3 regions of the Pseudidiomarina sp. genome follow, and region 3 is predicted to be linked to each of the others. Evidence: predicted binding sites of a transcription regulator. Region 3 holds the regulator's gene; each other region holds the start of a gene.
What was found. The regulator sigma-54, encoded in region 3, starts transcription at its own class of promoters, with help from an activator protein. The targets are predictions, from matches to a motif close to GTTGGCACGNNNNTNGNNT.

Region 1 (8,116 bases), on a different contig from region 3:
TTGGGTCATCGAACAGGCGTGTCGAACGCTTAGCGATTGGCAAACGATGGATGCGCTGAAGCATATTCCGTTGGCAGTGAACATTAGCCCACGGCAATTTCGCCACGGCGGGTTTGTCACTCAAGTTGAGCATTGCCTGCGCGAAGCAAAACTTCCGGCGGGGTTGTTGGAGCTTGAAATTACAGAGGGCATGTTAATTGACAATGTCGACGTGACCGTGAAGCGCATGTACAAGCTGGGTGATCTGGGCGTGCGTTTCTCACTGGATGATTTCGGTACCGGCTACGCGTCATTGGCTTATTTGAAGCAACTTCCGCTGTACCAGTTAAAAATTGATCAGTCGTTTGTACGCGATATGCTCACTGATGTGAACGACGATGTCATAACCCAAACCATTCTGGGCTTGGGTAGAAACTTGAAGCTGTCAGTTATTGCCGAAGGTGTCGAAACCGTCAAGCAACGCGACCATTTGCAGGCAATGGGGTGTACCAAGTTTCAAGGCTTTTTGTTCGGCAAGCCAGCGCCCATTGCAGAGTGGCAGGCTCGCCTGTTAGAAAGTACTGCGCTGACGGTTGATTAGCGGATGGGCGGCACCAGCAATTGAATTTTTTCAGGCACCATGCGCATCAAATGAACCCGAAGTGGATGCCAAAATACTGACAACAATAACAACCCGAAGCCAATGACCAAGCCAATAATTGCTGCACCTAAATTCACCACACCGAAGCTTGTCAGCAGCGCACCAAACACATAAATAACGTATGACAAGGCCGAGACCATCAACGCACGTCGATCAAGAATCAGCGACATCGCACTAAGCACCAGGTAAAGCACGAGAGTAATCAGAGCTTGGGTTACGCTAACATCAAAATCGCTATCCGCTAAAGTCACGAAGATAGGATGCACCAATAATGGGGCCGCCAATAAGTGCAACCAAAACGCCACGTCTGACTGTCGGGTTTGTCGTTGCCGATCACGACTGTCCCAACGCAGCGCCAAGAGAAATACCAACACACCGCAAGCAAACAAGGTAACTTTTAGTAACGTATCGGAAAACGCAAACACCATGGATAACGCCGAGACTAAAATGCCAATGAATGCGGCGAGTCCTGCAGCTAACGTGAGCGGTACTTTAAAACGGTACCAGTGCGCAACAGCGACCAGCGTGGTGACGAAAAATGCCAGCAATGAAATGCTACCAGGGCTATCCAAAACAGCAAAATTATTGGTTATCGCGAAAAACACGCCGCCCAAGCAAAAGCCTAACAAGACAATAGATGGCAGAGCCATGCGTCGTCTCAAAGTAAAATATTCGGCCATACCCCAAGCCGCTGCCGCAACCAATAAGCCGCCAAGCCAAGGGGTGACCGTATTACCCAGAGTACCCAGAGCAACGAGCGCGAGTACGGCCGCAATCACGACAAAAATATCATTGAAGCCACTAATGAGTCGAAAGTGCTCTTCGTCTTGAATGGTCATGTGCCGTTGTTTTTGCACGTAATCACGGAAAGCTTGCGCCTGCGCTTCCGGCAAAACCCCTTCTTGCACGGCAGACGTTAAATCGTCATCGGTATACATATGCGAGTTCCTTACGTGAATTCCTGATATTAAGAGCGTGTTCAAAAAATGAACTGTTATTGATGCTGGCACGAAAACAATTTACTGTCGACAGATAAGCGTAACAAACTGTTGCGTAGCTTGTTTTCGTATGAGAACAACGATGCCACGCCACCATTGCATTTGCGCTAGCGAAGAACTCTGCGGCGCTATTTAACTACATCCAACGCTGGTGGTTGTTAGCAATAGTAGCGCTCCAGTCACGTTGTAGATTGAATGCGATTTCAGCCGGTTGGTATTTGATCACTTGTGCGCCGGCAGCGGTGTGTACAACAACGTCAGCGTAGCCGAGCAAACGTAACCACGGCGACTGATACACGTCTATCTGCTGCGTTTTATAAAGCGGATACCAACTTTCAATACGACCAAAAACGCCACGTTTAATACCAAGCCAGCCTTCAGTCATGACATAGCCATAGTTTTGCCAACGCGCTACGGTGTAGGCTTGTAGAAGCACCCAAACCAGAGCGCCAATAACCAGCCCAAGTTGCGGCGGTTGCCAATTAAAGTACCCCACTACAGCCACTGCTGGCGCAACCAAGGCCACCCAGAACGACGGGTTCAATAGCGCAATTGAGCTTATTCGCTGCCATGGCACGGTACTTCTATCAGGCAGTTGCAACCAATGGCATAGCTCATCCACGCCTGCTTGCGTCAATACGGGGAGAACAAAAGCACCGGCAGAACCTTGTTGTTGCGCATGCGCGGACGGTTGCAGTTGACTGACGCGCGCACTAAAGCGACCTAACAGGCGGCCACGAAGATTTTGCTTTAGGCGTACGCGTTGTAATTTATGGTAGCGAAAACTTACCGTGCGAATACTAAACAGCCCCGAGCGGGCCTGATAACGCTGATTAGCAATGGTGAACTGTAAATTATAGTAACTGGCAATTGTGACACCAATAGCTAAGGTAAATAAAACCAGCAGCGCGGTTACCACCAGCCCGACATTTAACCACAAGCTTTGCTCAATAAATTTTACGTTGGCTTCCAACCAAGGAACAAGCTGCTCTTCCAGCACATCGGTTTGCGAAAGTGGGTAGATAAGCACGGCCAGCAGTACGAAAACTTTATTGTCCATAATGCCCGCGCGAACAATTTCACTGAGCGAATAGTTCCGTTGTAAATCTGTGTGTTGTGCGCTTTCACTCACCGAACCGCCATTGGATTCCGCGTCGGTTGAACGGTGCGTGCTTGCCGCTTGCGCCAACATACGTTGGCGTAAGTCTTGGGCCAGTGCTATTGGTAAGCCCGGTATTTCAACTTCCTTGCCAGCTGAGCCTGCGCTGTCGACGCGCAAAATGGTTAGATTAAACGGCCGGAAATACCAAGTCTGATCCAGCTCAGCCTGTTGAATACGCTCATACTTCAGGGTGAGACTCTTTTTGCCAAATACCCCAGTGCGCAGGTGTACTGCGTCATCGGTAAGCGCATACAGGAAAAAATGATGGTTCAAAATGGCGCTGATCACAATAAAAACTAAGTAGCCGCCGCCTACCGCGTAAGGTAGCCAGTCGTTATCGGTTACAAAAATTACGGCGAGTACCGGAATAAAGTTGGTAATGTTACGGACAAACTGCCGTATTTCTTTTGCAACGAAAAAGCCCAGTGTTAATAGCGAAGTGCGTTGCCAAGTTAACTCAGTCATCGTTCTTGTCACTCACTGGCTCTGCAGCAATAGTATTCACCAGCTCTGCTTTCATGGCTTCCGCAGTCGCCAGTTTTAGCCCTGGTATACTTAAATCTGCACCACCACTGCCGGCGGTGTATAACGTCAGGTGCGCAAGCCCAAGCAGACGCTCAATAAACCCTTGGCGCACTTCCACATGTTGAATGCGATTCAGCGGTACAGCGCGGGTTAAGCGCCATAATGCGCCGCGGCGCAAGTGCATGGACACATCGGTGCTTGCATAAGCGGTAAATTGAAATCGACGTGATGACCAGAATAGGCCGAAAAATAAGGTTAAAACCGCCCAAGGAATTCCCAGCCATAGTGGGTTAGGCAGCCAGCCAGTTGACGGGCTGAACAGATACAAGCCAATCGCAATGAGCGCCAAAATACTCATATCGATAAGCACAATTAACTGTAAATAAGTTTTGTAAGCGGGCTCAACAGGCTTCCACGCAATTGTCATGTGATCGTTTCCTTACTTGAAAAGGTATGTTTTAGCACCCATGTATCTTTCATGTAACTCTAACACGAAGTAAAAAAATAGGAGCAAGCTCATGAAAATTTTAATGGTTTTAACCTCGCACGAGCAGCTCGGTGACAGTGGCCATAAGACTGGCTTTTGGGCCGAAGAATTCGCCGCACCGTACTACGCATTTAAAGATGCGGGTGCTGAAGTGGTGTTAGCCAGCCCCAAAGGTGGCCAGCCGCCAATTGATCCAAACAGTGAACAGTCCGATGCACAAACGACAGCAACAGTGCGTTTGTTTGAAGACCCTGAGACAATGGAGAAGCTTGCGACAACCCTCAAATTAAGCGAAGTTACAGCCGATAAATTTGATGCGGTTTTCTACCCAGGTGGGCATGGCCCGCTGTGGGATTTAAGCGAAGACCCACTATCCATTGGCCTGATACAACAGTTCTGGGAGCAAGAAAAACCGGTTGCAGCGGTATGCCATGCGCCAGCGGTGTTAGTGAATGTGAAAACCCCAGCGGGTAAGCCGCTAGTAGCAGGCCGTAAAGTCAGTGGCTTCACGAACACTGAGGAAGCTGCGGTGGGCTTAACGGACGTTGTTCCATTCTTGCTTGAAGATAAGCTGAAAGAACTCGGTGGTGTGTATCAGAAAGTTGATGACTGGAAACCATTGGCCGTGGTGGATGGCAATTTAATTACTGGGCAAAACCCGGCAAGTTCAGAGGCAGTTGCTGGCGAGTTGCTAAAACGCTTAAAAGCGCTTCACGTGAATTAAGTGGCACATTGGTCGGTATAACATCCGACACAACGGACACAAAAAAGCCAACCTTGGGGTTGGCTTTTTTTGTTGCTGCGTGTTGATTAATACGCGTTTATTCAGTCATTTCCTGCAAGCGAGCACGTAGCTCTTCGTCTTGCTGAATACGCTGAACAATGGTGTTGTACTCTTGCGGTGAAAGACCAGAATCATTCACAGCTGACACCATTTCTTCTTGTGCTTTACGCTGAATTTCTTGCGCTTGCTCAGCATCTTCAGCGCTTTGGAACTGCTCTGAATATTTATTGCTGATTTCCTGCACATTGCTCATGGCAGTAACAAACTTTTCCAGCATCGCATCAGTTAGTTCAATCGACTGCTGTTGCTGCATCATTTGTTGCTGTTGTGACTGACCTTCTTGTGGTGCAGCCATTGCCGCAGAACCAGAAAATAAAGCCGCGATTGCTAAAGCTGTCATTGTTTTACGCATAGATATATCTCCTATTTTGAGTTCAATTTTAATGTTGCAAGAGGTGTGCCAACTTTCGAGAATTAGATAACTCATTGTAATTAAAGATTAAACGCTGGAGCCTCGATCCACGTTACTGATTTGTGTATAATTTCGATACACACTTTGCAGGAATAAACCGTGACAAAAAGATACAGCCTATGGTTAGCCAAGGGGTCGGGCCTACAGCGAACGTTGACGTTTTACATCATGCTGCCATTGTTGGCACTGTCCGGTATCGCGATAGGTATCGGGCTTGAACGTGCCGCAGAATTTCAGAATGAGCGGTTGCGCGATGACCTTGAATTGGTCGGGCGAGCTATACATGTGCCCGTCAGTGATGCGCTGATTCGGCGTGACATTACAGCGGTTCAGGCTAGCCTCGACTCGGTATTTAAAATCGGTCGCGTATATGGTGCCTCGGTTTATGATACCGAGGGCGCACTTGTTGCATCTGCTGGGGTTACCGAGCGGGATTTATCCGAAAGCCTGTTGGCGGAGCAAGTTATCCTCACCGGCGAAACGCAAGACAGCTATCGGCAAGTGGCAGGGCGCGATGTATTTTCGCAGTTTGTGCCTATTCAAGACCGTGGCGGCCAAATTATTGGGTTCATGCAGCTAAACCGCCGAGCTCAAGATTTCGACAACTCATTTACACAACTGTCCCAAATCGCATGGGGTACTTGGTTGGTACTGGCGCTGGCAACAGTAGCTATCTTAGTGTTCGGGCATTACCGCGGCGTTGGTCGCTATGTGGAACTCAAGCTGGAACAACAGCGCCGGGAACAGGAAAAGATGGTTGCTATCGGTCAGGTGTCGAGTGGCGTTGCACATGAGCTTGGTGCACCGCTTACGGTTATTGATGGGCGCGCCAAGCAATTGCTAAAACGTCATGACGACCCAGAGTCACAACGGCAATTGCAAGCAATTCGTGGCCAAGTTCAGCGTTTAACCAAAATGGTCAAACAACTGCTGGCATTCAGCCGCACGCCAGTTTCAGCGAAGCAGCCTGTAACGATTTCCAGCTTGCTTGATCAAGCATGCAACAGTATCTCATTTGAACAGTCGCAAGGCGGGCCCAAAGTCGCGTTAAATCACCCCCCTTCAGCGATCACCATTGAAGCTGACGCGCAACGACTGGAGCTCGCCTTAGTGAATATATTGCGAAACGCGCTGCAAGCCGCAGAACACAACGTTGAAGTGGCCGTAAACACTGCACCTGACCAAATTTCCATTCATGTGCGCGACGATGGTGCCGGATTACCTGATAGTGTTGCGCAAGAAGATTTAACGAAGCCATTCACCACCACTAAGAAAACCGGCGAGGGTACGGGGCTTGGCTTGGCGCTTGTCAGTTACATTATGGCGGATCACCAAGGCATGCTGTCCCTGAAGAACTGGCACACCAACGACCAAACGGTTGGTGGTTGCGAAGTGGTCTTAACGTTGCCGCGCAAGCAACAAGCGAACAGGAGCTAAACCATGAACACCAAAAGCGTTCGCATTGCGGTAATTGAAGATGACCCAGGTTTACGTGAGTTGCTACACGAAGAACTGGAAAGTGTCGGTTATAACGTCGCAGCGTTTACTGACGTTGAATCATTTCAGGACCAGCAAACCACGTTCGAAGCACAGTTGGTGGTCAGTGATATTCGCCTGCCGGGTATGAGCGGCCTTGAGTTGCTGGCGCAATTGCAAACTCAGGACAAGGCGCCCCCCCTTATTCTCATCACCGCCTTTGGCACCGTGGACCAAGCCGTAGAAGCTTTAAAACAAGGTGCAGATGACTTTCTGACCAAGCCGTTAGATCTTGAGCACTTGTTGGTTAGTGTTGAGCGGGTACTAACATTTCATCAGTTACGTGATGAAGTTGAGCAGTATCGCCAGTCGCAGCAGCGCACCGCGGAAGGGCCAGCGGGAATTATCGGAAAAAGCCGTGTGATGCAAAAGCTGTACGATGAAATTGAGCGGGTGGCGCCGGTTGAAGGCGCCGTGTTAATTTTAGGCGAAAGCGGCACGGGTAAAGAGCTTGTTGCACAAGCATTGCATCAACAAAGCCAACGCGCGGCAGGCCCATTTTTAGCAGTTAACTGTGCCGGTATTCCGGCGGAATTATTAGAGAGTGAATTTTTCGGGCACGCCGCCGGAGCATTTACCGGCGCTCAAAAAGCACGCGCAGGCCTGCTCAAAGAAGCCAATGGCGGAACACTGTTGCTGGATGAAATTGGCGAAATGCCACTGGCCTTGCAAGCGAAGCTGCTGCGCGTTTTGCAGGAAGGGAAAATGCGACCCGTTGGTAGCGATCAGGAAGTGCAGATTGATGTGCGCATTCTTGCCGCGACCCATCAAGACTTAGAGCAAAAGGTCGCTGATAAAAGTTTCCGCGAAGACTTATTTTATCGGCTGGAAACTTTTGCGATAAAAGTACCGCCGTTGCGCCATCGTGGAGATGATGTGGCGTTGTTGGCTGAACACTTTATTCAGCAGGTTAGCGAGCAGCAGAATAAACGGATAAAAGGCTTAACCGCGGCAGCGCAAGACTTGTTTTATTCCTACAATTTCCCCGGCAACGTACGCGAATTACAAAATGCCATTGAACGTGCGGTTACTTTTTGTGACGGTGACTGGATAGATGCGGACCACCTACCAGCACGAATGCGCCTCGACCAGGTGCCAGAAGTTGCGACCGATGCAACTGAGCAGTGGCCATCGATGGATGCGTTGCAGGCTGATTATGTGCGCAAGGTGCTAGCCCATACGGAAGGGAACAAACAACGCGCAGCGCGCATATTGGGCATTACGCGCCGCACCTTGTACCGTTGGCTTACCAACGACGATTAAATTGCACACCCGCTTGCAGTTCGCGCCCCGTGCCCGGCTCAAATGCGCGTCCGCTACCTTGGTTAACCACCACGGAACCGACATAGGCTTTGTCGGTGAGGTTGTGCAGGTTTAGCCAAGGTGATACTTGCCACTGGCCAACACTGTAATTTGCGCGCCAATTCAGGTGCCATAAAGTATGGCTCGGTGCGATAACGGTGTTGGTGTCATTCGCAGCAACGTCACCACGGTATTCTGTAATCACGCTCA
Region 2 (8,116 bases), on a different contig from region 3:
GCCAAGCGCTATCAGGACAAAATCAAAGTGCTCAAGCGGGCTATCGCTTGCAAGACGGGCAACAAATTCCAGTGCAAGCCAGTAGCTTTATCGACAGCGTTTACACCTTGCGTAACTTGATTGTTGCTAACGTTGACGGCAAGCCCGTGCGCTTGGAGCAAGTTGCTGAAATAAGTGACAGCGCAGTGGTGCCGTCGCGCTATGTATGGTCGCGCCCCGCAGGCGGTGAAGCACAACCTGCAGTGACCTTGGCCGTGACCAAAAAAACCGGTGAAAACGCGGTGGTGGTGGCCCAAGAAGTGCTGGCCCGATTAGACACCCTCAAGCAGCAGTGGCTACCCCCTGAAATCACCATCGACGTGACCCGTAACTACGGGCAAACCGCCGATGATAAAGCTTCCAAGCTGATTCAAAAGCTCATTTTTGCAACCATCTCGGTGGTTGCCTTGGTGCTGTTAACGCTGGGCAAGCGCGAAGCCGTTGTGGTGGGTAGTGCGGTGGTGCTGACCTTGGCCATGACACTCTTTGCATCCTGGGCTTGGGGTTTTACCCTGAACCGCGTGTCGTTATTCGCACTGATATTTTCAATCGGTATTTTGGTCGATGACGCCATTGTTGTGGTGGAAAACATACATCGCCACCTTGGCTTAGGGAAGTCATTAAAAACAGCAATTCCAGCTGCCGTTGACGAAGTGGGTGGGCCGACGATTTTGGCCACCTTCACCGTTATTGCCGCATTGCTACCGATGGCCTTTGTGAGCGGGCTGATGGGCCCGTACATGAGCCCAATTCCGATTAATGCGTCGTTGGGTATGTTGCTCTCGCTGATTATTGCGTTAACCGTTACACCGTGGCTGGCCCGTCATTTATTGAAAGACGAACACCACGAAGGCGAAGCACATAGCAGCAAGCTGCATAACTTTTTTGAAAAAATCATGCAGCCACTGCTAACCCACCGCAAGCGGCGCTACTTTATGGGCTTTGGCTTAATTGCCCTGATTGTGTTGATGATGGGGCTGGCCTTTGTGCAAGCCGTGGTTATGAAAATGCTGCCGTTTGATAACAAAAGCGAAATTAAACTGGTGCTGGATATGCCAGAAGGCAGCACCTTAGAAGACACCAATGCCGTATTGATGCAATTAGCGCAGAAGCTCGATGAAGTGGACGAAGTTGTCGCCACCCAGATTTATGCGGGAACGGCATCACCGATAGGTTTCAACGGCTTAGTGCGTCAGTATTACTTGCGGCAAGGCGCCAATATGGGCGACATACAAGTCACCCTTGCTGGCCTTGGCGACCGTGACCGCGCCAGCCATGACATTGCCTTGGCCCTTCGCCCCATGCTGACACCTATTGCGGATGCCGTAGGCGCTTCGTTGAAGATTGTTGAAGTGCCACCGGGGCCGCCCGTGCTGGCACCGATTGTCGCCGAGCTCTATGGCCCATCGGCCAATGCCCGCGAACAGGGTGCGCGTGACTTGCTTGCACAGTTGCGCGCTACCGAAGGTGTGGTGGACATTGACAGCACCCTCGTCGCCGATGCCTCGCAAGAAATCTGGCAAGTAAACCGCGCACGTGCGGCGCAACTTGGCGTATCTGCGGGGCAAGTGGTACAGGTTCTACAAACAGCGCTGGCCGGTATGGATGTCACCTTTTTGGCGACACCCGGACAAACCCAGCCGGTGCCCGTAAAACTGCGTTTGCCGGCCGATTGGCAAGGGGAGTTAGCACAACTGGAAAGCCTGTCGGTGACCAGCCAAACCTCCGGTGAAGCGATTCCTATTGCTGAATTGATTGACCGAGAAAAGCTGGCCTATGCCCAGCCGATATATCACAAAGATCTGCGGCCTGTTGTGTATGTAACCGCCGACATGGCCGGTGAACTCGACAGCCCACTGTACGGCTTATTCGACGCCGCCAGTGATATTGATATTCCCCAAACCTTCATTGCGCAACCCGATATCTGGGATCAAACTGCACTGAAGTGGGATGGCGAATGGCAAATTACTTATGAGACTTTCCGCGACATGGGCCTGGCTTATGCGGTCGGATTGCTGCTGATTTATGTGCTTGTGGTCGGCCACTTCGGCAGCTACATGACGCCCTTGGTGATCATGGCGCCAATACCACTAACGTTAATTGGCATCATGCCAGGCCATGCGTTATTGGGAGCGCAATTCACAGCCACCTCCATGATTGGCATGATAGCGCTGGCAGGCATTATCGTGCGTAACTCGATTTTGCTGGTGGACTTCATTCGGGAAGAAGTCGCCGCCGGCAAAGATCTCAATACCGCCGTAATCGAAGCCGCAGTGGTGCGCGCCAAGCCGATTACCCTAACCGCAATTGCCGCTATGATGGGTGCGTTCTTTATACTCGACGACCCCATTTTTAACGGCCTTGCCGTCAGCCTGATTTTCGGTATCGCGGTTTCCACGGCGTTGACGCTCGTGGTTATTCCGTTGTTGTACGCGTCGCTTCTGCGACGCCGAATTGCTGAAGAGCGTTAATCGTTAATCGTTAATCGTTATTGGTTGTTCCGAATAACGAATAACCAATAACGAACAACGCCTTCAAATCCTTTGCACTTCCGTGGTGCATTAATTTGCACTATAATGGTGCAAATTGAGTCATTAGCCAGCACCTTCAATGCATATAAAACAAGTTAACCTATTGAAAAATGTGTCAAATATAATCTTGGCATCGTTTTTGCTTTAATTTGGTGCAAAGAAGCAAGCACTTCATTCGATGCTTGCTATACTCATTCTGAACCTAGTACATGCACGATCGCGGAGGATCACATGGCAACACCACAAGACGTTATGGCTTACATTGAAGAACACGATGTCAAATTCGTGGATTTACGCTTTACCGACACTAAAGGTAAAGAACAGCATGTGACCATCCCGGTTTCGCAAATCAACGAAGAGTTTTTCGAAGAAGGCAAAATGTTTGATGGTTCGTCCATCGGCGGTTGGAAAGGCATCAACGAGTCAGACATGGTGCTTATGCCAGATTGTGACTCTGTGGTTTTAGACCCGTTCACGGATGAAATCACCATGAACGTGGTGTGTGACATCCTTGAGCCAGACACCATGCAAGGTTATGACCGTGACCCGCGTTCAATTGCGCGTCGTGCGGAAGAATATCTGCAAAGCATGAACATTGGTGATTCGGCGTTTTTCGGCCCAGAGCCAGAGTTCTTCTTGTTTAACGATGTGCGTTTTCATACTGATATGAGCGGCTCGTTCTACAAAATCGAAGCAGACGAAGCGAAATGGAACTCAGGAAAAGAATACAAAGAAGGTAACTTGGCGCACCGTCCAGGTGTGAAAGGCGGTTACTTCCCAGTGCCACCAGTTGACTCGGCGCACGACATTCGTAGCACCATGAGTACGGTTATGGAAGACATGGGCTTAGTTGTTGAAGCGCATCACCATGAAGTTGCAACTGCGGGTCAAAACGAAGTGGCAACACGCTTTAACACCTTGGTGAAAAAAGCGGATGAAATCCAAATTTATAAGTATGTAGTGCACAACGTCGCGCATTCATACGGCATGACGGCTACCTTTATGCCGAAGCCAATTGTTGGCGATAACGGTTCAGGCATGCACGTGCATATGTCGATTAGCAAAGACGGTAAAAACCTGTTTGCTGGCGACCAGTACGGTGGTTTGAGCGAAATGGCGTTGTATTACATTGGCGGTATCATCAAGCACGCACGTGCGCTGAACGCGTTCTGTAACCCAACCACCAACTCGTACAAGCGTTTGGTGCCAGGTTATGAAGCGCCAGTTATGTTGGCCTACTCGGCGCGTAACCGCTCTGCGTCAATTCGTATTCCGGTTGTTGCAAGTGCAAAAGCACGTCGTATTGAAGTGCGTTTCCCTGACCCGGCGGCAAACCCGTACTTGTGTTTCGCGGCGTTGTTGATGGCTGGTCTTGACGGTATTAAAAACAAGATTCACCCTGGCGATGCAATGGACAAAGACTTGTATGACTTGCCAGCGGAAGAAGCGAAAGAAATTCCGACGGTATGTCACTCGTTAGAAATGGCGTTGGAAGCGTTGGACAAAGACCGTGAGTTCTTGACTGCGGGCGGCGTGATGACTGACGCGATGATTGATGCGTACATTAAACTGAAGCACCAAGAAGTGATGAAGTTGAAAATGACCACGCACCCAATTGAGTTTGACTTGTACTACAGCGTGTAAGGTTTGGAGCAACGATGAAACCACTGGCGTTATTGGCAATTTTATTAATCTTTTTGGTAGGCACTGCGTTGCACGTTGAACCGAGCGATGCGCAAGTTTACAAGAAGCGGAATGCCGATGGCTCAATCACCTACACGGACAAGCCGCTGGAAGGCGCTGAACAGGTAGAGATTGAGCAGGCGCCGGTGACTGAGTTTGCGAAGCCGGCTGTGGCCACACAGCCGGATGAACCTGAAGTTTCAGCGACTGGCGGTGACAGCGTCGCCGAAGCTAAGGCGATTCCCACTGAGTTTTCGGTAGCGATTACCTCGCCTGAGCAGCAACAACCGATTCGTGCCAACAACGGTCAGTTCGATGTGTTGTGGCAGTCTGATCCTGAGCGTCTACCCGAAGGTTACGTGTATGAGTTGTTCGTTGACGGGCAACCGGCATGGCGTGGCAGCGATAGCAATCAGGTCACTTTGGCAGAAATTAGTCGCGGCGAGCGGCGTATTTATGTGCGTATTGTTGATGCACAAGGCAATCAAGTTGCACGTTCGGATACCTTTGTCGTGTTTGTATTGCGTGTCGCCATCAATGGTGTAGGCGCAGGTAGTGGTGGCAATGGCGGCGGAGCCTGATCGCGAACTAACGCCACTCAGCGATTGCACCAACTTGGTGCAACCGCACCTTGACCAATTGCTTACTGCGGTTGTACTGCTGGACGACCAACTTCGAATTCAATATATGAACGCTGCGGCTGAAGCTATTTTAGATGGCAGCCTGCGGCGTTTTCAGTTGCAGCCGTTTTTTAGTTTATTCCATTTCAGCAGTCTGGACCCCATGGTAATACAACACGCATTGCGCGACGAGCAGTCGGTTTCCGACAGCGATGTAACGCTGGTGTTGCACGACAGTCAACGCATTACCATTGAGTTTATCGCACAGCCGCTGCGCCAACCGGACGGGCGTTTGAGTATTCTGCTTGAGCTGCGCCAAATTGACCAAATTCGCCGTATTAATCAGGAAACAACGCAGCAGCAACAACTGCAAGCTGCGCAAAGTATGGTGCGTGGGCTGGCTCATGAAATTAAGAACCCGCTGGGTGGTTTGCGCGGCGCCGCGCAGTTACTGGCTGGTGAATTAAACGACAGCGCCCTGCAGGAATACACCGATTTAATTATTCGCCAAGCTGACCGCCTGAGCACTTTGGTGGACAGAATGCTCGGCTCGCATCAATTGCCACAGCGCAAAGAAGCCAACCTGCACGCGCTGCTTGAGCAAGTGATAAAAGTGGCACGTTTAGGTGCCGGTACGGGTATCGAATGGCTGCGTGACTACGACCCCAGTCTGCCCGAACTGACCATGGCCCCTGAACAACTGGAACAGGTGTTTTTGAATTTAGTGATGAACGCTTGTGATGCGCTTCTGGAGAGCGAAAATATCAGCAAGCCAACCGTCACGGTGCGCACGCGCATCGCCCACCAGCAGACCATTCATGGCAAGCGCTACCGTCAGTGCGCGGTGGTGGTTATTCAGGACAATGGCCCCGGCATTCCAGCAGCATTGCGTGACACTTTGTTTTATCCAATGGTAAGTGGCCGCGCTGGCGGCACAGGTTTAGGGCTGTCGATTGTGCAAAACTTGGTGCACCAACATGCCGGTAAAATTGAAGTGCAATCTGAACCAGGCCACACCGAATTTTGCGTGTACCTGCCTTATAGTGAAACCCTTTGCGGTGACAAAGCAAACGGGGATAAAGCAAACGGTGACAAAGCATGAACTCGATTTGGATTCTGGACGATGACAGCTCGATTCGTTGGGTGCTGGAACGTGCTTTGGCGCGAGCCGGGCTAAGCTGCACCAGTTTTGCGGATGCACAAAGCCTGTATGCTGCGCTTGCCGAAGAGCAACCCAAAGTATTGCTGACAGACATTCGTATGCCGGGCGATGACGGCTTAGCTGTGCTGCGCAAACTGAATCACGACTACCCGCATATAGCGGTGATTGTGATGACGGCACATTCTGACCTAGACTCAGCTGTAAGCGCCTTTCAAGGCGGTGCATTCGAGTACTTGGCCAAGCCGTTCGATATTGACGAAGTGGTGCATACCGTCAGCCGCGCACTTGCGCGTGAAACCGAACACACAGCTAGCCCGGCTGATGCCGCTGAGCAAGCCAACGACGTGCAAGAAATTATCGGCAACGCGCCTGCCATGCAGGACGTGTTTCGCGCCATTGGTCGTTTGTCACATTCCAGCGTTACCGTATTAATTACTGGCGCATCGGGCAGTGGTAAAGAACTGGTTGCCCGCGCATTGCACCTACACAGCCCGCGCGCGAAGAAGCCATTTATTGCACTGAACATGGCCGCAATTCCTGCCGACTTGATTGAGTCAGAGCTGTTTGGTCATGAAAAAGGAGCGTTTACCGGCGCGACGCAAAAGCGCCAAGGGCGCTTCGAGCAAGCTCATGGCGGCACCTTATTTTTAGATGAAATTGGCGACATGCCATTAGCTGTTCAAACGCGCTTGCTCAGGGTGTTGGCTGAAGGACAGTTCTACCCAGTAGGTAGCTACCAGCCAGTGAAAGTTGATGTACGTATTATCGCCGCCACCCATCAGCATCTGGAGCAGCGGGTAAGTCAGGGCGACTTTCGTGAGGACTTATTCCACCGGCTGAACGTGATTCGGCTGCAACTGCCGACTTTGGCGGAGCGTCGTGAAGATATCCCGCAGTTGGCGCAGCACTTTTTACAAAGCGCGGCCCAAGAATTAGGAGGCAGCCCGAAGCGACTTACTGCTGCCGCAGAGCAGATACTGGTGAACGCCGCCTGGCCGGGGAACGTCCGACAACTTGAAAACACGTGCCGCTGGCTGACTGTCATGGCGCCGGGGCAAACTATCGATGTTGCTGATTTACCTCACGATTTATCAAACGACGAGGTAAAAAATACCCAAGCAAATTCCGCCCAATGGTATACACTGTTACGTAACGAAATTAAAAACCGGTGCGAAACAGGTGACACCCACATCTTAGATAACCTGTTACCCACCATTGAACATTTAGCCCTTGAGATTGCCTTAGAGCATACCGACGGGCATAAACAAAAAGCAGCCGAATTATTAGGTTGGGGACGCAATACCCTCGCCCGAAAACTGAACGAATCTAAGTAACTAATTTCAAGTAACTAACTTCAAGTAAAAGTTCAGTAAACAGGGTATGCAGCCGCAGCGGATCTTTACATAATCAAGACCACCTAATATAAGCTGTAACGAATGACGCAGGACAACATCCAAATGACCAAGCTTTTACTTGTAGATGATGACGCAGAACTAAGCAGTATGCTGGAACAAATTCTTACCAAAGAAGGCTACCAACTTACCTTGGCGCCGGATGGTGAAATTGGCTTACAACGCGCGTTAAGCGGCTCGTTTGATTTGATTCTACTTGACGTGATGTTACCAGGTATTGACGGCTTCCAGCTGTTACAACGCCTCCGCCAACAAGCCCGCAGCACACCAGTATTAATGTTAACCGCGCGTGGCGATGACGAAGATAGGGTGCAAGGTCTTGAGCTAGGCGCCGATGACTATCTGCCGAAACCGTTTAACCCACGTGAACTGGTTGCGCGCGTACGCGCTCTACTGCGTCGCACCCCGAATACCTCAGTACGCCCAGAACCACTAGAATTTGCCGGCTTCCACGTTGATCCGTTGCAAAACGAAGTACGCTGCGACGAGCAGGTATTGGAACTAACCCCAACTGAATTCGATATTCTGCGCTCCCTGGTGCAGGGCAAAGGTCAGGTCGTCAGCAAAGATCAATTGTCCGTGGCAGCTCTTGGCCGCCAATTAGCGCCATTCGATCGCAGCTTAGACGTGCACATCAGCAACATCCGCAAAAAAATCAATCATAATCCA
Region 3 (8,116 bases):
TGCTGAATGCGCGAGGTTTCACCGCGGATGATTTCGCCATGTCGCACCCAGGTGGCAGCTTAGGTCGCCGGCTATTGCTTCACATTCACGATATTATGCACAGCGGTGATCGCATGCCCATGGTGCCAGAATCAGCTACTATTTCTGAAGCGTTACTCGAAATGTCGCGCAAAGGGTTGGGCATGACCGGTGTTGGTGATAGCTCAGGTAAATTAGCTGGAATATTTACCGACGGTGACTTACGTCGCATTTTGGACCAACGCATCGACTTACATACTACACCTATCGCGCAAGTTATGACGCGCAGCCCGGTAACCATTAAACCTGACGTTTTAGCCGCACAAGGTTTAAAACTTATGGAAGACCGCAAAATTAATGGACTCTTTGTGGTCGATGACCAAGGCATCGCTCGTGGTGCACTGAATATGCACGACCTACTGAAAGCGGGAGTGATGTAATGGAAACGATAAGCACCTGGTATGGTGATATCTCACACACATTGCTTGAACGTTTTAAGCAAATTAAACTGGTTGTGTGCGACGTTGACGGCGTATTTTCTGACGGTTGCATCTACTTGGGCAATCAAGGCGAAGAGCTAAAAGCATTTAATGCCCGCGATGGTTTCGGGGTTAAAGCGCTGCTTAATGCGGGCATTCAAGTTGCTGCAATTACTGGACGACAATCGGCCATTGTAGAAAACCGAATGAAAGCACTCGGGGTAACCCATGTTTACCAGGGACAAGTAGAAAAACTCTCCTGTTACGATGCGTTGCTAAAAACGCTTAATTTGCAAGATCATCAGGTTGCAACGATTGGCGATGACGTGCCGGATGTAGACATGATTAAGCGCAGCGGTATTGGCGTTGCGGTGCAAGACGCACATCCGTTTGTGCAACAAATCGCGGATTACGTAACGGCACAACGCGGTGGTTATGGCGCGGTACGCGAATTGAGTGACTTGATACTTCTTGCCCAAGGGCAATTACAACTGCATGGCGGAGTGAGCGTGTGAATCGCAATTTAGCGTGGGTTATCACCCTAATTTTTGTTACCGCAGCATTACTTTTCTGGCGGCCGTTTGGTGCTGATGACAATGATGACGAGCAGCAAGGTTATAGTGAAATTAAACCGGATTTTACGGCGCAAGGGCTGATTGTGCGTGTGTACGGTGTTAATGGTGAACTAGCACACCGCATTGCGGCCGAAAAAATGACCCACTACAGCCCAATTGGGCTGACTGAACTGACCGCGCCGACTTACATTGTGCAACTCGACAATAACGGTCCTATTTGGCAGGTTCAGGCCGAGCAAGGTTCATTTTACGCAGACAAGAGTTTGGTGTTGGAGCGCAACATTGAAATGATCAGCCTCTCGGAATCAGAATTTATAGACCGTATTGAAACAAGCTATTTAACCATTGATACACTGGAAGAATCCGTTCAAACTGACCAGCCAGTGCTGATTGTAGGCCGTGATTTTACGGCTAAAGGCGAAGGTCTGCGCGCGGATATGCGCGCTCAAACATTGGAACTTACACGACATGTTGAAACAATATATACCGGCAGCAGCACTACTAATAATTAGTCTGTTTTGCGTTGGTGAAGCGAACGCCCAAGGTCGCTTGGATTTTGAGCAGCCCATTAAAATTAATGCCGAACGCGACTGGTTTGACGTGGCAAACAAAATTGCTGTGTTTGAAGATAATGTCGTGATTCGTCAAGGCAGCTTAAGCATTCGCGCTGACCATTTGGAAGTGACGCGACGTGACGACCAGTCTGATGTGTTTACTGCAAGCGGTAGCCCTGCGGTGTACCAGCAACAACTGGACGATGGTTCTCCAATTTCTGCTGAAGCCGAAATAATTAGTTACGATCAAACCAAGCAATTATTGACGCTATCAGGCAATGTCAAAGTTTCACAGAGCAATAGCGTGATTCAAGGCAGTGAAATTGTGTATAACTTCGCCACACAACAAATGACAGCGAACCGCGGTGACGATGAAAGTGATCGTGTCACCACTATATTTATGCCGAAGAAAAAGAGTGACACCAACAATGAGCCGACTAATCGCTGAGCATTTAGCTAAGTCATATAAAAAACGCCAGGTAGTCAAAGACGTCAGCTTAACGGTTGAGTCTGGCCAGATTATTGGTTTACTCGGCCCCAATGGCGCCGGTAAAACCACCACGTTTTATATGATTGTTGGGCTGGTGAACAACGATAAAGGTCGCATCATGATTGATGATGACGATATCTCACTATTGCCCATGCATGAGCGTGCTCGTCGAGGCATCGGCTATTTACCGCAAGAGTCCTCGATTTTCCGCAAGCTGACGGTGCGCGATAATATTATGGCAATACTGGAAACCCGCAGTGACCTTGACGCCAATGGCCGCGAAGAGCGTCTTGACGGGTTATTGGAAGAATTTCACATTGGGCACATCGCCCACAGCCTGGGTATGAGTCTGTCTGGCGGTGAACGGCGACGCGTAGAAATCGCGCGGGCACTCGCGGCAGACCCTGCATTTATTTTGCTGGATGAACCATTTGCCGGGGTTGATCCAATCTCTGTTCTAGATATTAAAAAGATAATTGAACACCTGCGCAACCGCGGTATTGGCGTGTTAATCACTGACCATAATGTGCGCGAAACCTTGTCGGTATGCGAACATGCCTACATAGTAAGCCACGGTGAATTAATTGCCAGTGGCGACGCCCAGACCATCCTAAATAACCAGCAGGTGAAAGACGTTTACCTGGGTGAACAGTTCACCTTGTAGGTGGTGCAATGAAACAAAGCCTGCAGTTTAAGTTCTCGCAGCAACTGTCGATGACACCTCAGTTGCAACAGGCTATTAAACTATTGCAGTTATCAACGCTTGAATTGCAACAAGAAGTGCAACAAGCGTTAGAAGAAAATCCTCTGCTTGAGCTCGAGCATGCTGATGCTGAAGGCGAGACTGACATTGGCGACTATGAGTCGCCATGGGACAGCCTGTGTTCAGCTGCTTTAGGCCAGTCCTCTGCTGGTTATGACGGCGAAGATGCAATTTACCAAGGTGAAACCCACCAGTCCCTTCAAGACCATTTAATCTGGCAAATGCAGCTGTCGCATTTTTCCCCTACCGATGAATTCATTGCCCTTGCGATTATTGATTCGATTGATGAGAGCGGCTACTTAACTGTTTCACTGGACGACATTTTGGCTGCTGCCGAGAATCAAATTGGCGAGCCGATCGAGCCCGATGAAGTTGCCGTGGTGTTGAAGCGCATTCAGCATTTCGATCCTATAGGCGTTGGCGCGCGTGACGTACGCGAATGTTTAGAGTTGCAACTGCTGCATTTACCGGAACAAACCCCTTGGCGAGCCGCAGCATTGGTGGCGGTACGTGAGCATCTGGCGCTATTGGGAAGTCGCGATTACCGCACTTTAGCGCGGCGATTGCGGCTGTCGGAGTCGGACCTTGCTGAGGTTCTGGAGTTGATTCAACACCTTCAGCCACGGCCAGGCGAAGGCTTTGGCAACGCGAATGATGACTATGTGATTCCAGATGTATTAGTTCGCAAAAAAAATAACCGCTGGGTGGTTGAGCTAAATCCTGAAAGTGTGCCTAAACTTAAAGTGAATGAAAGCTACCTTAACTTATGCCAAGGCGCGCGACAAAAAGACGACATGCAATACATTCGCCAACAAACACAAGAAGCCAAATGGTTTATCCGCAGCCTCGAGAGCCGCAACGAAACCTTATTGAAGGTTGCGAGCGCTATTGTTGCGCGCCAACAAGGCTTCTTTGAACATGGCGCTGAAGCGATGAAACCTATGGTGCTTGCCGACATCGCCAGCGCAATAGATATGCATGAATCAACAATTTCACGGGTAACCACGCAAAAGTATATGCATTCACCGCGTGGTGTGTTTGAATTGAAGTACTTCTTCTCAAGTCAATTGAACACTGACAATGGCGGGGAAGCTTCATCAACAGCTATCAGAGCCTTGTTGAAAAAACTAGTTGCTGCGGAAAACCCGAAAAAGCCGTTGAGTGACAGTAAACTTACTGAACTCCTTGCTGAACAGGGTATCCAAGTAGCTAGACGAACCATTGCGAAGTATCGAGAAGCGCTGAGCATTCCGCCCTCGAGTCAACGCAAACGTCTTATCTGAATCTTGGACAAACAGAAGGAAGATGTTATGCAAATTAATCTGACTGGTCATCACGTAGAAATCACTGACGCATTGCGCGATTATGTTGACAGTAAATTTAGTAAGCTTCAGCGTCACTTTGACCACATAAATAACGTCCATGTCATTTTAAATGTTGAAAAGTTAACGCAAAAAGCGGAAGCTACGCTGCACTTAAATGGCGGTGAAATTTTCGCAGATTCACAACATGAAGATATGTATGCCGCCATTGACGGGCTGATTGATAAACTCGATCGGCAGGTAATTAAACATAAAGAAAAGATAAAACGCCACTAAATCATGGATTTATCCACCTTATTAAGCCCCGACTGCACACGCTGTGCAGTCGATGGCTCAAGCAAAAAGAAAGTACTTGAGCTCATTGGTCAATTGGCCTCGCCTCGCCTCTCCGGCACCACTAGCTTTGATGTATTTGAAAGCCTGCTCAATCGTGAACGGTTAGGCAGTACTGGTATAGGGCTCGGTGTCGCCATTCCGCATGGGCGTTTGGCTAGTGCCAATAAACCTGTTGCGATTTTAATGACGTTATCTGAGCCCATTGATTTCGATGCAATCGATAACCAGCCGGTGGATATTATTTTTGCACTGCTTGTGCCCGAAGACGAGCATGAGCAACATTTACAAACTTTAGCTTCCGTAGCACAGCGTTTGAATGATAAAAATTGTACGCGGGCATTGCGCGATGCGCAGAGCGACCAAGATCTCTACGAAATTTTTACCAAATAACCAAATGGTAGAGTAACCAAATTCGATGCAACTTATTATTGTTACAGGCCGATCTGGCTCAGGGAAAACCATTGCACTGAGGGTGCTTGAAGATCTCGGCTTCTATTGCGTGGACAATATCCCCATAACGCTATTACCAACTTTGGTTCATGCAGTTATTGAACAATACGATAAAGTTGCCGTTAGCGTTGACGTGCGCAATTTACCTGCAGACCAAAATGAGCTAACCGAAGCGCTCGACTTTCTACCCAGTAAAGTCAAACCAGAAATTCTCTATATTGATTCTTCCGAATCGATTTTACTACGCCGCTTTGGTGAAACGCGCCGATTGCATCCGCTGTCACAAAAAGAACTGCCGCTTGCCGACGCTCTTGCGGCGGAAGCGACCATGCTGGAACCTCTGGCTGAACGCGCAACCTGGCGAATCGACAGTAGTGATTTGAGTGTGCATCAGTTGAGTGAGCAAGTCGCCGAGCGTGTACTTGGAAAAGCGGCGTCACGATTGATCGTGGTATTTCAGTCGTTTGGTTATAAATATGGTTTACCGCCCGACCTAGACTACGCCTTCGATGCGCGAATTCTGCCTAATCCGCACTGGGAGCCTGAGTTAAAGCCGTTGACTGGACGCGACCCCGCTGTGCAACATTTTTTCGCCCAGCAGCCACTTGTGACTAAGTTTATCCATCAGCTCGAAGTGTTTTTGGAAACTTGGTTGCCACACTTTCAGCGCAGTAACCGCAGTTATTTAACCATTGGTATTGGCTGCACCGGTGGTCAACATCGTTCTGTTTATATCGCAGAGCAACTTGCTAAGCGCTTTGGTGATCAACCCTTCAAAGTACAGGTTCGCCATCGCGAGGCGAGCCGACATAAGTGAGGTGTTATTGTGAGTGAGGTTATCCGTCGCACAGTGACAATCCGGAATAAATTGGGTTTACACGCTCGTGCAGCCACCAAATTAGCCAAACTTTCTCATCAATTCGATGCCAAAGTGACTATTGTACAAGGCGATCAACACGTTGATGCCTCCAGTGTGATGTGTTTGCTGCTGCTAGCCAGTGGGCAAGGGCGTGAAATTGACGTGGTTGCCGAGGGTAAAGATGCGCTCGTTGCAGTGGATGCCATTGCAAACTTAATTGAATCACGCTTTGATGAAGCGCAATGATGCGGTAAACTTCTCATATTACTGGGAGTTTATCGTATGCTAGCTGAAGTTGCCGACAAAGAATTTGCCGAACAACGTATTCAGGAAGTTTCTGAATCGTTAGCCCGTGGCATGTATGTGCAGGCCCGGCGTCAGCTGCATAACCTTCCAGCATGGGATGTCGCACTCCTACTCGAATCCTCACCGCCTAAAGCACGTGCCATTATTTGGCAGTTGGTCGATGCCGAAGAGCATGGTGACATTCTCGAAGAACTCTCCGAAGAAGTTCAAAAATCCGTTATCCGCCAAATGGCGCCAGAGAAGCTGGCCGCTGCTACCGAGGGCATGGATACCGATGACCTTGCCTACGTTCTTCGTGGCCTTCCTGAGCAGGTCTATCAAGAAGTTCTGAAGTCGATGGACGAGCAAGATCGGCATCGTGCCGAGCAAGCGCTCTCCTACGCCGAAGAAACTGCCGGCGGTATGATGAACACCGATACCATCACCTTACGTCCCGACGTAAGCATCGATGTGGTATTGCGTTATTTGCGCCTAAAAGGCGAGCTACCTGAAGCAACCGATAAATTGTACGTGGTGGATCGTGATGACAAGTTCATTGGCGAAATAGGAATTACACGGCTACTAACCGTTGATCCAGCCAAATATGTTAACGAAGTCATGGATCAAGACATTCAGGGCATTCCGGTTGAAATGGATGAAACTGAAGTCGCAAAACTGTTTGAACGGCAAGATTGGATATCGGCACCGGTTATCGATGCTGAAAACCGCCTTCTCGGTCGTATCACCATCGATGACGTGGTAGATATTATCCGTGAAGACGCACAACATTCCATGTTGAGCATGGCCGGTTTAGACGACGATGAGGATACCTTTGCACCGGTATTAAAAAGTACCCGTCGTCGCAGTATTTGGTTAGGTGTGAATTTGCTGACCGCACTGCTTGCCGCCGCTGTTAGCTCCATGTTTGAAGATATCTTGGCGCAGATGGCGATTCTTGCCATCCTCAACACCATTGTGCCGAGTATGGGCGGTATTGCTGGCTCACAAACACTCACGTTGGTTATACGTGGTATGGCGCTTGGGCATATTGGTGCCAGTAACCAACGCTGGTTAATTGGCAAGGAATTAGCGATTGGCGCACTCAATGGTGTGATTTGGGCCGTGCTGATTGCCGGTGTGATTGCGATTTGGAAACAAGATTTAGTTATCGGCGGTATTATCGCATTTGCGATGATGGCGAACTTGCTCGCAGCTGGCCTAGCCGGTGTTACAGTGCCGTTAATATTGAAGAAGTTCAATATTGACCCAGCCCTTGCGGGCGGGGTCATTCTGACTACCGTGACAGACGTTGTGGGTATCTTTGCATTCTTAGGTACGGCAACCCTACTGCTCGGTTAAACACCGGCAATACGCATTTCCTCTAACAATACCGAGCCGGTGCGCACACCATGACGCATGTCTACATCTCCGGCAATTGCCACAATGTTCTGCAACATGTCTTTTAAGTTACCCGCTATCGTAATTTCTTCTACCGGATACTGTATTTCGCCATTTTCAATCCAGAACCCTGCAGCACCACGTGAATAGTCGCCGTTGACGATGTTTACGCCTTGCCCCATAAGTTCTGTAACCAATAATCCCGTACCCATCTGCTTGCATAGCGCAGCGAGGTCGTCCACTTGCGTGTTGACTTCCCAGGTATGAATGCCACCAGCATGGCCAGTTGGCTGCATATTTAATTTGCGTGCCGAATAACTGGTTAACAAGTAGGTTTGCAAAATGCCGTCGGCAACGATCTCGCGATTATGGGTGGCAAGGCCCTCATGATCAAACGGGCTGCTAGCCAATGCACCAGCTAAATGCGGGCGCTCGGTAATGGTTAGCCATTCAGGAAGTACCTGCTTACCTAAATGATCCACCAGGAAGCTCGATTTACGGTATAGGCTGCCACCGCTAATACCCGCAACTAAATGACCGAATAAGCTATTCGCCACGTCTGCACGGAAGATGATAGGTACTTTTGC

Region 1: the regulator sigma-54 is predicted to act here: its motif matches at 5,043-5,061, upstream of ACN0UN_RS10485 (DUF4168 domain-containing protein).
Region 2: the regulator sigma-54 is predicted to act here: its motif matches at 2,697-2,715, upstream of glnA (glutamate--ammonia ligase).

The regions. Positions count from the first base shown of each region.
Region 1 is NZ_JBLWWR010000015.1:6,710-14,825, forward strand. It holds gene ACN0UN_RS10460 (EAL domain-containing protein) at 1-580, shown strand, start outside; gene ACN0UN_RS10465 (hypothetical protein) at 577-1,578, opposite strand; gene ACN0UN_RS10470 (PH domain-containing protein) at 1,775-3,265, opposite strand; gene ACN0UN_RS10475 (PH domain-containing protein) at 3,258-3,752, opposite strand; gene ACN0UN_RS10480 (type 1 glutamine amidotransferase domain-containing protein) at 3,844-4,536, shown strand; gene ACN0UN_RS10485 (DUF4168 domain-containing protein) at 4,634-5,008, opposite strand; gene ACN0UN_RS10490 (sensor histidine kinase) at 5,168-6,505, shown strand; gene ACN0UN_RS10495 (sigma-54-dependent transcriptional regulator) at 6,509-7,867, shown strand; gene ACN0UN_RS10500 (TonB-dependent receptor family protein) at 7,851-8,116, opposite strand, start outside.
Region 2 is NZ_JBLWWR010000005.1:31,083-39,198, reverse strand. It holds gene ACN0UN_RS05865 (efflux RND transporter permease subunit) at 1-2,510, shown strand, start outside; gene glnA (glutamate--ammonia ligase) at 2,802-4,214, shown strand; gene ACN0UN_RS05855 (DUF4124 domain-containing protein) at 4,229-4,834, shown strand; gene glnL (nitrogen regulation protein NR(II)) at 4,818-5,975, shown strand; gene ntrC (nitrogen regulation protein NR(I)) at 5,972-7,369, shown strand; gene ACN0UN_RS05840 (response regulator transcription factor) at 7,493-8,116, shown strand, end outside.
Region 3 is NZ_JBLWWR010000002.1:41,581-49,696, reverse strand. It holds gene ACN0UN_RS03130 (KpsF/GutQ family sugar-phosphate isomerase) at 1-458, shown strand, start outside; gene kdsC (3-deoxy-manno-octulosonate-8-phosphatase KdsC) at 458-1,012, shown strand; gene lptC (LPS export ABC transporter periplasmic protein LptC) at 1,009-1,584, shown strand; gene lptA (lipopolysaccharide transport periplasmic protein LptA) at 1,541-2,074, shown strand; gene lptB (LPS export ABC transporter ATP-binding protein) at 2,055-2,780, shown strand; gene ACN0UN_RS03105 (RNA polymerase factor sigma-54) at 2,789-4,162, shown strand; gene hpf (ribosome hibernation promoting factor) at 4,190-4,477, shown strand; gene ptsN (PTS IIA-like nitrogen regulatory protein PtsN) at 4,481-4,927, shown strand; gene rapZ (RNase adapter RapZ) at 4,953-5,804, shown strand; gene ACN0UN_RS03085 (HPr family phosphocarrier protein) at 5,814-6,092, shown strand; gene mgtE (magnesium transporter) at 6,129-7,490, shown strand; gene pmbA (metalloprotease PmbA) at 7,487-8,116, opposite strand, start outside.